Regions from separate parts of the Jeotgalibacillus sp. JSM ZJ347 genome, predicted to be linked through region 1. Evidence: riboswitches for the same ligand, from Rfam matches in the RefSeq annotation. Region 1 holds a riboswitch; each other region holds the start of a gene.

Region 1 (5,834 bases):
TGCAGGCAGGCGTAGTTGTCGCTGTTTTCTCTTAAGTTGTAGCATTCCCCTCTAAGGTTGTAGCGATACACCCGGGAACTTGTAGTAATCCCACGACAACTTGTAGCAATCAAGCCTGCTTACGGCAGCAATTCCAAGTTTATAATGCCGTATCCATCAGCTCCAAACCAAAAAAGCCGGATACCCCATCAGATATCCGGCTCAGCATCACTATTCTTTTTCAAACGTCTTCGTGCTTCTCACCGTATCAATTGGCCGCACCTTACTTTCGATCTCTTCACGTTTTGGCTCGAAAAACGGTGGCAGCGACAGCTTTTCTCCAAGCGTCTCATATGGCTCATCACCCATGAACCCTGGACCGTCCGTTGCAAACTCAAACAGAATCTGCGGCGCCACTCTTGAATAAAGTGACTTAAAGAAGAAACGATCGACAAATCCCGATGTCGGGAAGCCAAAGCTCTTCATACGCTCGTCCCACTCATCGAGCATCTCTCTGTCTTCAAGCCTGAAAGCTGCATGGTGCACCGTGCCGAAGCCCTGTTGCGCCTGCGGTAAAAAGGTGTTGTGCTCAACAATCACACTGGCACCATTTCCGCCTTCTCCTACTTCAAATAAATGAAATGACTGTTCAGCGGCCGTTTCTTTAAATAACAATACCTTTTCAAGCATTTCTTTAAAATAATCAAAGCGGTCAACGCGGACAAATAACGGTCCAAGCCCTGCAATCGCATATTCAAGCGGTACAGGTCCGTTCTGCCACGGGGTCCCTGCTTCCACACCCTGATCGTTTTCATCTGATATCAACTGATACTGCTGATCATCAAAGTCAACGAATGAAATCGTCTTTTTACCAAACTGCTCCTGCACACCCTTATGCTTCACATTCAAACGGTCAAACCGCTTCTCCCAGTAATCAATTGCAGCATCACTCGGCACGCGGAAAGATGTTTTTGAAATTTCATTCGTTCCGTGATTTCCTTTTGGGATACCAGGAAAATCAAAGAACGTCATATCTGTACCGGGATTTCCAGTATCATCAGCAAAGAACAAATGATACGTCTGGATATCATCCTGATTCACTGTTTTTTTAACCAGCCTCATACCAAGTACATAAGTGAAAAACTCGTAATTTTTTTCAGCACTGCTTGTGATCGCAGTAACGTGGTGAATGCCTTTTAATGCTTTAATCGACATATTCATGAGCCTCCTCCAGTGCAATGTTCATACCCATAGCATCTAATGATTTCATATTGAATGCAAGAATTATGACTGCTCAAGTGTTTAAAATGTAAATCCACCTGAAAGTGCTTCATAATAAGGAGTAACAGCATGAAAGGAGGAGCAATGATATGAGTATTCCGAAAGTGGATTTTTACTTTGGCGCGCTGCTTTCACATCTCGTTAACCGCGGATTCTCACCTGTCATGAAAGAAGGCGGGCAGGATCGCAGAATCTATGCGCTTGAAAATGAGATAGACAGCTATTTCATCTATGCAAAATACTCGTTTACCCCCCGTTTTAAAAAAGAATCGCGTATCTGGACCTTCTCCTTTTACGATACAGAAATGGAAAAAACACTTCGCAGCCAGCATGACAACCAATACCTGTTTGCGTTTATCTGTGGTGAAGAAGACCTTCAGAACACTGAAATCATCTTACTGACAGCAAGCGAAGTTTCAGAGTGTATTAAAACCTCAGAATCCGGCCGGAAGTGGCTGACGATCGAAATGGCGGACCGCAAAAGAACACTTACTGTTCGAGGAAGTGCACATTCGAAGCCCGGGTATTCACTTAAGATCACACGCAGCACTGACCAGCGTCTTGAAGAACTGCCAACCATGCTTTTTTAAAAAGGAGACATGCATCTATGACGACCGAATTACCGTCTAACTTAAGCAAACCCTCTCAGCGCGCATTCGCTCAGGCAGGTATTAAAACGATGGATGATATTAGCAAGTACACTGAAAACGAGCTGGTTACCCTTCACGGCGTTGGACCAAAAACAATCAGACAGTTGAAAGAAGCCGGTGGTTCTTTTAAAAATACGTAAGAGGTGACGATTCATATGATGACCATCATACTAATCCTTTTTGTGTTTTTTATTACTTTTTGTATCAGCGCCCTGATGAATATCCTCAATAACACGATGCAGGGCAGGCACTGGTTTTACTCCGTATTATTTAGCCTCGTGATTGCAATTATTGGCGTTCTCATTTTTGAACCAAGGGAATGATTTTTTAATAAAAAGGTATAATATGGTTATAATTAGTTTTTAGAGGTGTTGCACATTCCATTCTCTGGTGATATAGTGGTCGTGCATAGAAAATTAAATACCGTTATCTGCACTAGGGGTGCGAATTAGCTGAGATGTGAGCAATAGCTCCGATCCCTTATGACTCGATCAGGATAATACCTGCGTGAGGAAGTGTAGTGACTTCTCTTTTTATATCAGGAGCAGTGGCTACATCTTTCGCAGATGTGGTCTTTTTTTGTGCAAAAACTGCTCTTGGGAGGAATACAAAATGGAATGTGGAACTAGCAACATTGTGGGGTGCCGCTTTTCGCTGCACCCAATGACCGGAGATTTTATCCCTGTCATAAAAGGCGCGCTGGAGGCAACAGATCTGACGGGCGTCTGGAAGCATACAGATGACGTCTCAACTGTGATCCGTGGACAGGAACAGCATGTATTTAATGTGATCAAAGCGATTACGCTGCATGCTGCAAAAACGGGTGAACATGTTGCGATCAATGCAACTTTTTCAGCCGGCTGTCCTGGTGATACTGCAGGTGATTCTTATATGGACGTTGATCCGAACGTGCATAACCAGGATGAAACAAGACAGTACGTTTCTTCACAATTTGCGCTGTATCCGATGAATAACCCTGATTACATGAGTGTCATTTACCGGGAAGTGGATCGCGCAAAGGAGCGTGGTGTTTTCAATGACTCCATGCATTATGCAAGCGGCATTCATGGAGATATTCATGACGTATTTGATTTTTACGAGGAGACGTTTGGCAAAGCAAGGTCTGACGAACACCGTCATTTAGTGATGACTGTTTCAATGAGTATCAACAGTCCGTCTCATAAGGGGAATCATCATGCTTAAGAACTGGAAACTGAAAGAAGTTGTCATGATGTCGCTGTTTGCGGTTGTGTTCGGCATTATTTACCTATTGTTCTTACATGTCGGAAACATCTGGGCTTCACTCATTGGTCCGATTGCTTATGAGTGGATCTTTGGGATCTGGTTTATTGTGTCTATTATCGTGATGGCGATCATCCGAAAGCCTGGCGCTGCAGTCATTCCTGAGACGATGGCTGCTGCGATTGAAGTGATGCTTGGGAATGCAGTCGGCCCCCGTCTGATTTTAGCAGGTGTCATACAGGGGCTGGGAGCAGAAGCAGTTTTCGCAGCCACAAGATATCGTCATTTCAACCTCGGCATTTATATGATGGCCGGAGCAGGGGCTGCAGTATTCAGCTTTGTGTATGGTTACTTACTGGGTGGATTTGCAGCACTCAGCACTGAATATGTATTACTGATGTTTGTGATTCGTGTAATGAGTGGCGCGATTATTGCAGGAGTAGGCGGTAAATATCTGGTTGACGCACTGCTTGCAACAGGCTCACTGAGAGGCTATGCCATTACTAAGCGTGATGTACATGCATAATGTCATCTCTTTGGAGGATGTGTCATTTCGATTTCCTGATGATGAACGGACTGTTTTTAAAGAGGTACATTTCAATGTTCAGGCGGGTGAACGTGTGGTGATCACAGGTCCGAGCGGGTGCGGAAAGTCTTCTCTTTTATACCTGCTCAACCGGCTTTATCCTGAAAACTGTGACGGTATTGTCTCCGGACAGATCAAGCTGTTTGGTAAAGCGGCTGCTGACTATGAGCCGGGTGAAATTAATCAGCGGATTGCGACTGTTTTTCAGGATCCTGACAGCCAGTTTTGCATGCAGACCGTTGAAGAGGAGCTTGCTTTTACACTTGAAAATGTGAAAGTGCCAGCAGCTCAGATCAATCACCGCATTCAAAAGGTGTTAAAAGAAACAGGCCTTGAAGCCTTCAGGGATTCCGTGATCCAGACACTTTCAGGCGGACAGAAGCAGCGCGTTGCAACTGCCTGTGCATGGGTACTGGAACCTGAGATTCTACTGCTTGATGAACCACTCACACATTTAGATCCGGTGACCGCTCAGGAGTTTGTCGCCTGGCTACGCGGACTTCATGAATCCAGAAACCTGACAGTGATTGCGATTGATCATCAGGCTGCTTTGTGGGATGACTTCTTTGACCGGGAATGGCAGATGGTCGAAGCAAAACCGGTGGAACCTTCAATCGCCAGAGTGCCCCTACAATCTGATGAAGTTGTGCTCTCTGCTAAAGAACTGGCTGTAGAGCCAATCGTCTCGCCGGCTACTCTCAATTTGAAAAAAGGTGAAATTGCTGTACTAGCAGGTCCAAACGGCAGCGGTAAATCAACGCTGCTAAAGGCTTTATGCGGATTAAAATCCACCGGAGGAACTGTCGATCCGAAAAGAATCGGTTACGTGCCCCAGTCGCCTGAATTTTTATTTTTGACAAAATCAGTTCGTGAAGAGCTTTTATTTGGTGGCGGTCAACATGCAGAAGATATTCTTGAGCGATTGTACCTTAATGAAGTAAGGGACGCTAACCCTTTTGCAGTCAGTCATGGACAAAAAAGACGAACTGCAATCGGTGCCATGCTTTGTGACGGACGGCCTGTGATCGTGATGGATGAGCCGACTGCCGGCCAGGATCAAGCAGCTTTGCGGGAGCTTGAAAACCTGATTACGGCACGGGCAAATGAAGGAATGACATTCTTAATTGTGACGCATGATATGAATTTTGCAGAACGCGTGGCAGATTCACTGCTGTTACTGCACGCAGGAAGCCTAAGTGGTCCATTTACTCCTCATAAAGCCTGGCAGGATCAGCAACTGCTTGAGAAACACCGCTTATGCCCGCCGTCCGGAGGTGAAGTTCATGATCAACCATATGAATCCTTCGGTTAAATTTGTTGCAATCACTGTTTCAATGGTTGTGATGGCTTTCTTTTTTAATCCGTGGACACCGCTTGTATTTTTCACTGGGGTGGTGCTGATTCAACTGCTTTTCGCAAACGTTTCATGGAAAGCATGGAGTCTGATGATGATACCCTTCCTGCTTGGCGCAGTCGGCTACTTCTGGACAACACTCGTTTTTGGAAATGAAGACAGCACGCTTGGTACAGCATTATCACTCAGCTTCCGGGTGCTGGCGTTTTCAAGTTTGTCTCTGCTATTTGTCTTTACAACAAAACCGGTTGATTTCATTTTGAGTCTCATGCAGCAGCTGAAGCTGTCACCAAAGATTGCCTACAGCATACTCGTTGGTTATCAGTTCCTGCCTGTACTAAAAGATGAATTCTTCCAGATCCGTCAGGCGCAGCAGCTGCGGGGTCTTGAAGTACCTAAGTCTCCTGTTAAAAGAGTGATCGCGATGCGTCATGTGCTGATCCCAATGCTCGCTGGTGCTGTGCGAAAAGCGGAACGGACGGCATTTGCAATGGAAGCACGCGGTTTTACCGGCGAAGGCAATCGCGACTTTTACCGGAAGATTTCTGTCGGCCGTGCTGACGTGGCTGGGATAGGATTATTTTTAGTCCTGCTGTGCGGGAGTATGGCAGCAGGGCTTTTCTGAAAAACAGCTGGCGCGGGCCGGCTGTTTTTTGGATGAAGCTCGCCCGGGTCTATTTACACTTTTCTAAGAACATTAGCTGTTTTTCTATGGACAATCCTTGTTTTTCTGAGAACATAA
Region 2 (5,834 bases), on a different contig from region 1:
GCAAAGCAGTATGGTGCGGCGCTTGTGGTAGGGACAATCGATGAAAAAGGAATGGGCGTTTCCGCTGAAAGAAAGCTTGAAATTGCAGAGCGCTCGTACAAAATCTTAACAGAAGACTACGGTGTAGACCCGACAGATATTATTTTTGATCCACTTGTCTTCCCTGTCGGAACAGGTGATGAACAGTATATCGGTTCTGCCAATGCAACGGTTGAAGGGATCCGCCTGATTAAAGAAGCATTCCCGAAAACGCAGACAGTGCTTGGTGTCAGTAACGTTTCATTCGGACTTCCACCAGTTGGCCGTGAAGTGTTAAATGCAGTCTACCTCTACCATTGCACGCTCGCAGGACTTGATTATGCGATTGTGAATACAGAGAAGCTGGAGCGTTTTGCTTCGATTGATCCTGAAGAAGTCAAAATGGCTGAACAGCTGTTATTTGAAACGACGGATGAAACACTTGCAGCATTTACAGCTTTTTACCGCGGTAAAAAGAAGGAAACGTTATCTGACCTGCCGGATATGACGCTTGATGAAAGACTTGCCTATTATGTAGTGGAAGGCACAAAAGAAGGCCTGCTGCCTGACCTTGAAATCGCGCTTACAGCGTTTGATGAACCGCTGTCGATTATCAATGGACCGCTGATGACAGGCATGAAGGAAGTCGGCAGACTGTTCAATGACAACCAGCTGATCGTTGCTGAAGTGCTCCAGAGTGCTGAAGTCATGAAAGCAGCAGTTGCCTTTTTAGAGCCGCATATGGAAGCGTCAGATGACTCGTCATCTAAAGGAAAAGTCATTCTTGCGACTGTAAAAGGTGATGTCCATGATATCGGTAAAAACCTCGTTGAGATTATTTTAAGTAATAATGGATATGATGTGGTAGACCTTGGCATTAAAGTAACACCGCCTGAATTAATCGAAGCGATTGAACGTGAGAAGCCGGATATTGTCGGGCTGTCAGGTCTGCTTGTTAAATCAGCCCAGCAGATGGTGATTACAGCCGGTGATATGCGTGAAAAAGGACTTGAGGTACCGATCCTTGTAGGTGGTGCAGCGCTGTCACGTAAATTTGTCGATACAAAGATCTCAAATCATTACGATGGGCTTGTCCTGTACGCAAAAGACGCAATGAACGGACTCAGCCTTGCAAATCAGCTTCAGGATAAACTTGAACGTGCAAAGCTGAGTGAAGAAATCCTTGCAAAGCAGGAAAAGCTTCAGTCACAGGAACCAAGACCAACCAAGGAAACAGCAGTCGGTGTGCTTGAGAAGCCTCCAGTAGCAGAAGCACCTGTATTTGTGCCAAATGATACAACACGTCACGTCATCAGCTCATACTCAGTGGCGCACGTTGAAGCCTATATCAATATGCAGATGCTTCTCGGTCACCATTTAGGTGTAAAAGGTAAAATCTCAAGACTGCTTGAAGAAAAGGATGAAAAGACGTTGAAGATAAAAGAAACAGTGGATCACCTGATTCAGAATGTGAAGCAAGAAGGATTGATTACGCCTGCAGCGGTGTATCAGTTCTTCCCGGCACAGAGCGAAGGGGATGATGTCATCATCTATCACCCTGAAACCGGTCAGGAGATAGAACGTTTTACATTTCCGCGTCAGCCAAGAGCGCCACATCTGTGTCTTGCTGATTACCTTCGTTCAAAAGAGAGTGGCGTAATGGATTACGTCGGATTCTTTACCGTCACAGCAGGCAGAGGGATCCGTGAAAAAGCACAGCATTATAAAGAGGAAGGAAGATTCCTTGAAAGTCACGCACTTCAGGCACTTGCGCTTGAAACAGCAGAAGGATTTGCAGAGCTCTTACACCAGCAGATGAGAGACCGCTGGGGCTTCCCGGATCCTGTTGACTTTACGATGCAGGAGCGCTTCAGTGCTAAATACCAGGGGCAGCGCTTCTCATTCGGGTATCCTGCATGTCCGGAGCTTGAAGATCAGGAGAAGTTGTTTAAGCTGATCAGCCCTGAGGAAATCGGGGTCCAGCTGACAGATGGCTTTATGATGGAGCCTGAAGCGAGCGTATCAGCGATTGTGTTTGCGCACCCTGATGCAAGGTATTTTAATGTGATGTAGTAGTGCTTGCGCGATGGTTCTGTGGTTCGGCGTTCGTCGGCTAATGTTCGGCGTTCGCTTAGGCATGTTCGAGAGTAAACATGTGGTGTTCGCTGTTTACACAGTGATGTTCGACGCTTAATAGGTACACTTCGACACTTCGTGACTATTGACTCATAAACGCAAAACTGGTTTATTCAATGAAACAAGCCGGGGAGCAATCCCCGGCTTCTCGCATTTTCCAAAATTAAAGTTCTTCCGGTCTCGCGCTCGGTACCTTAACAAACGATCTGCGCTTCTTCAGCAATGCGTGAATCGTTAATAATTCAAAATAAATATAACTTTTATCCGGCAGCTCGTCTTCATCCGTCTCACCCTTCAGTTCATGACGGAGCAAAGCCAGCGCATCGGCGTCCATTGGCTCCTGTTGGCCTGTTCTAATGATCCGGTTATTCAGCTGTGAGACAAGTGTCCGGACTGCCTGTTTTTCTTCAATCGACCAATCAGGTGCATCATCTGAAGGCAGCGAGATCAGATTTGCTAAATGAAAAGACAGCTGCCTGAGCAGATAAATCTTCTTTTGCAGCATCTGAATTTCGTTCATTTCCTCGCGTTTATAAGAATGGTAGTGCCATTCCTGAAGCTGGAACCTGCAGAACATTTCTGCGCGGTCAAGCTGGGTGCGAAGCTGGTTGGAGGCGGTTTCAAGATTCATTGCCGAGTCTTTCTGATCCAACAGTTCATTCATTCTTTCAGCCAGCAGCTGAGTGAGCTTGGACTGTGCATTAGAAATGAGTGTTAGGATCTGATCTTTATATTTAGGCGGCATCAGTAAAAAGTTAACGAGTGTGGAAGTTAAAATTCCGATACCGGTAGTACCAAGTCTTTTAATAAATTCAAGCAAAAAGTGATCTTCTGTACCGGGTATCATGGCCACTGCTGTCAGTGTCGCAACCAGCATACCTGCATCAAGCTTCAGCTTATAGCAGATCCAGATTGTCAGTACTGCTGAGATTGTATATGTAATTGCTGTATCTCCAAGTAAAAAAGTGGCAAGCATTGCAATGGAGGCCCCGATCGCAGATGCCGGAAAGCGGATCATGCCCTTTTTAATTGAATCGGCAGCTGTCGGTTCAATCGTTACAATTGCGGTAATAACAGCGAAGACCACAGGTAAATTGAATAGCTGACAGATCAGGGCAGTAATAAATACTGCGACACCCGTCTTTAAAATTCTGCCGCCAATAAATCTTTTTTTCAGCCAATGCATGTGATTCGGGAACCTCCTATCTTAGTAAATTAGACGTGTAATAGTATAGCATACAAAATGTGGAGAAGATGACATGATTCAAAATATGGGTTACAATATTAACAGATGCAATTTCCACAAGGGGAGCCATATTGGCTGAGAGTGAACAGATCTGTTCAGACCCTTCGAACCTGTAAGTTAATGCTTACGCAGGAATGTGGATGGAAACGGACTTTTTCAAGGTCTCTGGGTTTCTATCCCCAGGGGCCTTTTTATATTTTTAAAGGCCCGTTGAATTCCCCTCTGTGCGAGCTGCATCAATTTCGCAAAAGGAGGAAGATGTAAATGGAGCGTAAGAAGTTATTATTTTTAGTGGAGGTTGCGATTTTTTCAGCAATCGGCATTATCCTGGACCAGTTTTCATTCAGTCTCTGGCCACAGGGAGGATCTATCAGTTTTGTGATGGTACCAATCGTATTGATGGCATTCCGCTGGGGTCTGAAAGGCGGACTGCTGACAGGATTTCTGGTAGGGCTGCTGCAGACAATGTTTGGTGCTTATATTATTGATCCGGTTCAGGGGATTCTTGATTATCCGCTGGCATTCACTGTGATTGGATTTGCAGGGCTGTTTGCAGGTGTTGTGAAGCGTTCACTTGAGGAAGGCTCAATGAAAAAAGCGGCAGTCTTTATTACAGTTGGCGTATTTATTGGCGCGCTGCTGAGATTTATCTGTCATTTCCTTGCCGGCGTGATCTTCTTTGGATCAGGCAGTGAAGGTGTACCGGCCTGGTTATTCTCACTTGGCTATAACGGCTCTTACATGGGTCCTGCGTTCATTCTAACATCCATTGTCCTTGCAACGCTGCTGATTTCAGTGCCAAGAGTTGCGACAAACCGTCAGATGACAAGTGCCTGAATTATTTAAAGAACCGGTTCATTTACGCTTCAGGCGGACGCTTTCCAGACGGAGGTTGCCAAACCTCCTCGCCTTCGGCTGTAGGGTCTCGGCTTCCCTCTAATCGTCTCGGAGTCGCAGCCTTACGCTTCAATGAACCTAAATTTAATATTAAAAAGAAGATGGCTTTTAACACAAACGCCATCTTTTTTTAGATTTTTAGTGGTGGTGTATATTTTACTAACTACAAAATATTATTTGGTTTACTATCTTAAAGGAAGAAATACATAGTTTAAGTGGAGCGTAAGGGGGCGACTCCTGTGGCAGGAAGGGACAGGTGAGACAGAGCATGGCGAAGCCTGCTGGCTCACCGCCCGGCCACGGAAAGCGTCCCCCTGAAGCGGAAATTAAACGGTTATAGAATAAATAGCATCTTTCATGCATTCCCCACCATACATATGATATAGTGAACCATTATAAAGCAAGGAGAGAATCGGTATGATCGTACAGACGAATGAAGAATTAGAAGCGCTGAAAAAGATCGGCGCCATTGTTGCTGAGATCCGCGATGACATGCGTGCAGCAACCAAGCCCGGTGTAACAACTGCTGAGCTTGATGAGATCGGTAAGCAGAAATTTGAGCAATATGGTGCCATTTCAGGTCCAAAAGGTGAATATGATTTCCCTGGTTATACATGTATTAGTGTAAATGATGAAGTAGCGCACGGTATCCCGGGTGACCGGGTGATTAAGGACGGGGACCTTGTAAACATTGATGTTTCAGGCTCTCTGGATGGGTATTTTGCTGACACAGGTATTTCTTTTGTTGTAGGTGAAAATGCTGAACTTGAAAAGCTGTGCGCAACTGCAGAACAGGCTTTTACACTTGCACTTAAGAAAGCAAAAGCAGGTTCTAAAAAGAGCCAGCTCGGAAAAACAGTATCCCGTGTGGCAAAGCAAAATGGCTATCAGGTGATTACGAACCTGACAGGTCACGGTGTTGGAAAGTCGCTGCATGAAGCGCCGGACCATATCCTGAACTATCATGATCCGTGGGATAATGAGTTGTTAAAGGAAGGGACCGTACTTGCATTTGAACCGTTTATTTCTTCAGGGGCAGATTTCGTTGAAGAACAGAATGACGGCTGGACGTATAAGACACCGGATGGCAGCCTGGTTGCACAGATTGAGCATACAATCGTGATTACAAAGGGCGAACCACTGATTTTAACAGAATCTAAAAAAGCATAAACAAAAGGACTTGTGATCACCACAAGTCCTTTTGTTATGCCTGATTCAGTTTTGTTTTCCGGCGCTGCTCCATAAAAATGGCAGCTGCAAGCAGGAAGAATGATAATGCTGTTGGAACTGAAATCCATGATGAGATTAATAGCATCACAAGTACTCCGCTTCCTCCAGGCGTGGGGTTCTGAGTGGCAATCTGGTCAATCTGCAGCACATAGTAGGCTGCAATTACAAATGAAAATACAAGGAAAAATACATTCGTGATCCAGAGCCACTTCACTTTTTTTCTGATTCCAAACACGATTGAGATCGTCATTAATATTGGTCCCACCAGCAGTGTGACCAGAAACATTGCAAATAGTAATTGCCCGTC
Region 3 (5,834 bases), on a different contig from region 1:
CGCTCCAGATCTCTCCACGATAAAGTGTTTCCCACATCTCATCATAAAACGAATCCGGATGACACCTCGCATTTAAATTGTCCACCGGTTTCCCAATAATCTCGAGAGGGGATCGTTTCATTAATTCTGCAGCACGTTCATTTAGGTATAGAATCGTACGATTACGATCTATAATCGTGACCATAGAAGATTGGTCCAGCACATGTTTCAGGTAATTCATTTCACTAACCGTTAGCCTAAGTTTTTCTTCGGTTTCATCCAGCTTTTCTTTCATTTCTATTTTATCAGTAACGTCTACTTTATAAATGAAATAACGAAAAGGTCTTCCTTCGTCGTCAAACATTGGTACAATTGTAGAGTTTACCCACAGCGGTGATCCATCTTTCTTTTGGTTCAACATCTCACCCTGCCAGAGACGCCCCTGTCTGATCTGCTTTAATGCATCGTTCAGTTGGTTAACACTATAATCGGGATGAAGTAGCATTGAAAAATGAGCATTCATCAGCTCTTCTTCTGAATACTGTGTAGTTTCACAAAAATTTTCATTTACAAACTCAAAGCGACCGTGAAGATCAATAAAAGCAACGGCGAGGTGATGGTCGACAGCAGCGATAATATTTTCAATTGCTAAGGAGTCTGAATAGGGCATAATTCTGTTCCTTTTTTTACTAATCATAATACGCGCATTGGGTATATTTGAAAAGGGGAAATTGACAAATTCTTTATAAAAAAATTGTCAAAAGCCCCTTCATCCCAGTGATATCAAGGAAAGATGGATTAAAAATCTATCTTTTAATTATGAAGTGAGAAAGCAGCATTTTTCATTTTTTTAGATGTAACTACCCCAATTACTGCACCACTGATACTTGAAGCGAGAAATGCCGGCATAAAATAAAAGAACCCGGCTTCAGTACCCATTAAAATGGCTGCATAAGGAACTGCGACAAGTGACGCAATGACCCCTGTTCCTATTATTTCACCGGCCGCTGCCAACCAGACGCGCCCACTCCATAAGTAAAACAGACCTGCAAGAGCTGCACCGATCATGCCTCCTGGAAATGCAAGAAGTGATCCTGTTCCGGTTAATATGCGAATCAGTCCCGTCACAAAAGCGATTGCAACGGCCGGACCCGGGCCAAATAATACGCCTGCCATGACGTTGATTGCATGCTGTACTGGATAAGCTCTTGCGACACCTGCCGGAAATGAGACAAATGCCGAACCTGCTACTGCAATAGCAACAAGCATGGCCATCAGAACAAGCTTTTTGGTACTCATACATTCTCCCTCCGATAAGAAGCAGTCAGCCGTTTAACTTCCTGCTGAACATTTTCTGCTTCTGTAACAGCTGATATGACTGCAATACCTTCAGCACCAGCTTCCCATACAGATCCTGCATTTGATGCAGTGATTCCACCAATGCCAACAACAGGAATATATGGAAACTCGTTCTTTACACGAATGATTTTAGCCACACCTGAAGGTTCTTTTGCATCCGGCTTACTTTTTGTACCGTATATCGGTCCCATGCCCAGATAATCAGCACCATCTTCTACTGCATGTTCAGCTTCTTCAAGTGAATGTACTGAAACACCAAGGAACATCTTATGACCGATTTTTGCTCTTACAGTTTGCGCACAAGTATCCTCCTGACCAACATGAATACCATCAGCACTAATTTCACAGGCCAGGTCAACATGATCATTGATGATAAAAGGAACATGATATAAACGGCACAGCGCCTGACATTTCAGTGCAAATTCCTTTAAAGGCTGACCGGTCAGTGCGCCAGGTCCCTTTTCTCTTAACTGGAAATAGCTGATTCCTCCTTTCAATGCTTCCTCAAGAAGCAGGAGAGGATCCATCTGACCGGTATTCGGGGTACCAAAAATCAAATAAACAGCAGGCTTAGTGAACATATCCGATCATCTCCTTTTGTGCATAATGACGGTACGCGCTGTGGTTCGTCGGTCCGTGACCCGCACCTATATTTAACGAATGCTCAATCGCACTTTGAATAAATTTCTTCGCTGTCAGGAAAGCATCTTCAATAGATTGTCCTTTTGCGAACTCTGCTGCAAGGGCAGCTGAAAATGTGCACCCTGTACCATGTGTATGCTTTGTAGGAATACGTGAGGATCTTAGCACTAATGAACCACCATACTGGTCGAGATAATAATCTTCGGTAAAGTCAGGATCTTCACCGTGTCCTCCCTTCACCAGCACCCCCTGCGCGCCGCTTTCAAGTATCTTCTCAGCAGCCATTCGTCTTGTCGTTTCATCCGATATACTGATACCGCTTAACGCTTCTGCTTCAGGTATATTCGGAGTGACTACAGCAGCAAGGGGCAAAAGATTTTCAATCAATGAATCCTTCGCCTCCTCCCGCAGCAGGCTGGCTCCTCCTTTAGCGATCATGACCGGGTCAACAATCAAATGCTTCCATTCATAATACTTAATATATTTTGCTACCGTCTGAATCGTCTTAACATCAAACAGCATACCGGTTTTAAGCGCTGCAATCTCAAAGTCTTCACCCACTGCCTGCAGCTGCTTTTCCAGATTGCCGACCGGTACTGGAGCAACGTCTTTTACCCCCAGCGTATTTTGAGCTGTGACGGCAGTTATAACTGATGTCCCAAATACACCCAGTTCCTGAAATGTTTTAATATCAGCCTGAATCCCTGCTCCGCCTCCTGAATCTGAACCTGCAATTGTTAGTACCTGCTTCATCGTGTGCCTCCTTTTTGAAATCTGCTCTCATTCATTTCATACACTGCGTCAAGGAACGCAGTTTTAAAGCTCCCCGGACGATATGACACAGCAGCTGCTTTTTCACCTGCTTCACCATAAAATTGAACAGCCTCTGCTACAGCATCAACTGATTGTTCAACAGTTAAAAACGCTGCAGTCACACTTGAAAGTAAACAACCCATTCCGGTAACAGAAGACATTATCTGACGCCCTGCCTGGATCTCATGCACAACCTCACCGTCTGTCACGATATCAACTGCACCTGTCACAGCGATAATCAGGTTATATGTCCTAGCAGCTTCTAAAGCGATTGAAGTAAGATCAGCATCACCCTCCCCGGCATCAACACCTTTTGCAGACCAATCTCTTCGCATAATGGCAGCAAGTTCTCCTGCATTACACCTTAGAGCTGTGATCTTAACTCCCTTTAATATTTCATCAATAGCTGAGAGTCGATAAGAGGTTGCACCGGCCCCTACAGGATCAAGCACAACTGGTATGCCTGTTTTATTTGCTGCTCTGCCTGCATGTATCATACTCTCAACTGATCGCTTATTAAGTGTTCCTATATTCAACGATAGTGCGTCTGCAATAGACGTAAGTTCCTCTACTTCTTCAAGCTCATCCCCCATAACCGGTGAAGCACCGAGTGCTAACATTCCATTCGCCTGAAAATTGGCGACAACGTAGTTCGTTATACAGTGAACCAGCGGCTTCTTTTCTCTTAGCTGTTTAATCATTTTTGACACGCTCCTTTAATTGAATTGCCCAGCTTTCTTTCGTCCATGCCTGCTCCCAGAAGTTCAACTCGTAATAGCTGCTTCTGCTGAAGTGAGCCTTTAATTCTTTGATTCTCTCGTCTGAAAGATCCTCTGCCAGTTCATTCATTCTGTTAATTTGTTCTTCTACGAGCTCTCCGAACCATTCAGAACCATATGTTTCAATCCACTTTTGATAAATTGGGTGCTCCGGCTTTTCATTCTTCAAACGCTCACCAATTTCATAGTAGAGCCAGTAGCACGGCAGGATCGCAGCAAGCACATCAGCCAGGTCCCCTTTAGCTGAGCGGTACATATGGGACACATATGCATAAGCAGTAGGAGACGGCTCAAAACGCCTCCAGTCCTCATCTGTCACTCCAAGCAGTTCCATAAAGGATTCATGCAGCGCAAGCTCAGCTGCACACGTCTGCTCTGAGTGATGTGCAAAGCTTTTTGTCGTCTTCAGATCCTTTGCTTTCACAGCACCAATCGCCTGTACCTTTGCAAAATGCGTTAAATAATATGCATCCTGCATCACATAAAACTTAAATACATCAAGCGGCAAACTCCCTTCAGCAATCCCTTTTACAAAAGGGTGCTCAAAGCTTGCTTCCCAAAGATCGTTACACTCTTTTCTTACATCTGAACAAAAAGTCATAATTTCTCCTCCTTCGTATAATAAATCTGACAAAACGCTTACTAAATAAACATTATTTAAGCTATTTATTGTATTTGAACAGCTGATAATTGTAGCGTAAGGGGGTGACTCCTATGGCAGGAAGGGACAGGTGAGACAGAGCACGGCGCAGCCTGCTGGCTCACCGCCCGGCCATAGAAAGCGTCCCCCTGAAGCGGAAATTATCAGCCCACTTTACAAATACCAACAAAAAACGCCGCCTTCCAATTTCTCTGGAAAGCGGCGTATATTAAAAGGTTCGCATATACGGCCACTTCCCTACGCTGGTATGATCCAGATCAGGTTCAAAGGGTCCGGACAACAGTCCGTCTCAGCCGGTTTAACCGGCTCCCCCAGTGGGTGTTATTCTATTCAATTATTACTGCAGATTGTCTACTGTTCTGCCATCTGCTTCAACGCCCTTTAAATACTTGATCCGGCGCTGTGCAGACGTTTCACTTACCTGCTCGTCCGCATGGTATGAAGAACGAACCATTGGACCTGCTTCACAATGCTTGAATCCTTTAGAAAGGGCAATTTCCTTCAGCTCTGCGAATTCATCCGGGTGATAATAACGCACAACATCAAGATGCTTTTTCGTTGGCTGCAGGTACTGACCAAGTGTCAGGATATCTACATTGTGTGCACGCAGATCATCCATCGCTTCAATCAGCTCTTCCTTCGTTTCACCAAGACCAACCATGATACTTGATTTTGTCGGGATATTCGGCGCAATTTCTTTTACACGTGCAAGCAGTTCAAGTGAACGGTCATACATCGCACGCGCACGTACTCTTTTCGTCAGACGGCGAACCGTTTCGATATTGTGGTTGAAAATATCCGGCTCTGCATCCATTAGTGTATGAAGGCTTTCATAATCACCTTTCATATCTGAAGGTAATACTTCGACTGTACAGCTTGGCAGACGGCGGTGAATCGCACGGACTGTCTCAGCAAATACTGCAGCGCCCCCGTCATTCAAGTCATCACGCGCAACCGCTGTGACAACGACGTGTTTTAAGCCCATCATTTCAGTAGACTCTGCCACACGTTCAGGCTCGCCCCAGTCAAGCTCATTCGGCAGACCTGTTTTCACTGCACAAAAGCGACATGCTCTCGTACACGTATCCCCAAGAATCATAAATGTCGCCGTTTTACGCTCACTCCAGCATTCGTGAATATTCGGACACTTCGCCTCTTCACATACTGTATTCAGCTTCTTCTCACGCATCATTTTCTTCAGCTTTTTATAGGAATCATTCGTATTTAACTTTACCTTCAACCATTCGGGTTTACGTACATGTTCTTTTGCATTTGTCATACTCTCTGTCTCCCTTCCCGCTTATAGCTCCATTCTTCACTCTTATACTTCTCTTCTAGCTCTGCTGCTGCTCTTAACATCTCTTCTGGCGGTGTAAAAGGTTCCAGATGAATATCGAGCCCTTTCATGAACCCTTCTCTAAATGCATGATTCACTTCTTCAAATGTGACAGGACGTTCAAGCACGTCATTAATTGCGACGGCTCTTTTTGTAAATGCGCGTCGTGCACGCTCCTTTACTTTTTCACTTGGATAAATAAATAAATCAAATAGCTTTTCAAGATCCATTGAAATCGGGATAGAACCATGCTGTAAAATAACAC

What was found. Region 1 has a riboswitch for thiamine pyrophosphate ahead of ACH6CZ_RS06995 (YkoF family thiamine/hydroxymethylpyrimidine-binding protein). Riboswitches for the same ligand answer to the same signal wherever they lie in the genome.
Region 2: linked by a shared signal. The riboswitch ahead of thiT (energy-coupled thiamine transporter ThiT) and the one ahead of ACH6CZ_RS06995 (YkoF family thiamine/hydroxymethylpyrimidine-binding protein) in region 1 are both predicted to bind thiamine pyrophosphate.
Region 3: linked by a shared signal. The riboswitch ahead of tenA (thiaminase II) and the one ahead of ACH6CZ_RS06995 (YkoF family thiamine/hydroxymethylpyrimidine-binding protein) in region 1 are both predicted to bind thiamine pyrophosphate.

The regions. Positions count from the first base shown of each region.
Region 1 covers NZ_JBISEN010000002.1:216,749-222,582, reverse strand. The annotation lists gene ACH6CZ_RS07010 (ring-cleaving dioxygenase) at 211-1,188, opposite strand; gene ACH6CZ_RS07005 (hypothetical protein) at 1,350-1,850, shown strand; gene ACH6CZ_RS07000 (helix-hairpin-helix domain-containing protein) at 1,868-2,050, shown strand; TPP riboswitch at 2,338-2,441, shown strand; gene ACH6CZ_RS06995 (YkoF family thiamine/hydroxymethylpyrimidine-binding protein) at 2,523-3,113, shown strand; gene ACH6CZ_RS06990 (ECF transporter S component) at 3,106-3,678, shown strand; gene ACH6CZ_RS06985 (ABC transporter ATP-binding protein) at 3,698-5,050, shown strand; gene ACH6CZ_RS06980 (energy-coupling factor transporter transmembrane component T family protein) at 5,022-5,717, shown strand.
Region 2 covers NZ_JBISEN010000008.1:64,662-70,495, reverse strand. The annotation lists gene metH (methionine synthase) at 1-2,091, shown strand, start outside; gene ACH6CZ_RS15470 (FUSC family protein) at 2,318-3,340, opposite strand; TPP riboswitch at 3,450-3,552, shown strand; gene thiT (energy-coupled thiamine transporter ThiT) at 3,665-4,237, shown strand; gene map (type I methionyl aminopeptidase) at 4,715-5,467, shown strand; gene ACH6CZ_RS15455 (hypothetical protein) at 5,502-5,834, opposite strand, start outside.
Region 3 covers NZ_JBISEN010000009.1:29,259-35,092, forward strand. The annotation lists gene ACH6CZ_RS15625 (PAS domain-containing protein) at 1-649, opposite strand, end outside; gene thiW (energy coupling factor transporter S component ThiW) at 793-1,278, opposite strand; gene thiE (thiamine phosphate synthase) at 1,275-1,919, opposite strand; gene thiD (bifunctional hydroxymethylpyrimidine kinase/phosphomethylpyrimidine kinase) at 1,909-2,733, opposite strand; gene thiM (hydroxyethylthiazole kinase) at 2,730-3,494, opposite strand; gene tenA (thiaminase II) at 3,487-4,173, opposite strand; TPP riboswitch at 4,451-4,556, opposite strand; gene lipA (lipoyl synthase) at 4,571-5,512, opposite strand; gene ACH6CZ_RS15660 (lipoate--protein ligase family protein) at 5,509-5,834, opposite strand, start outside.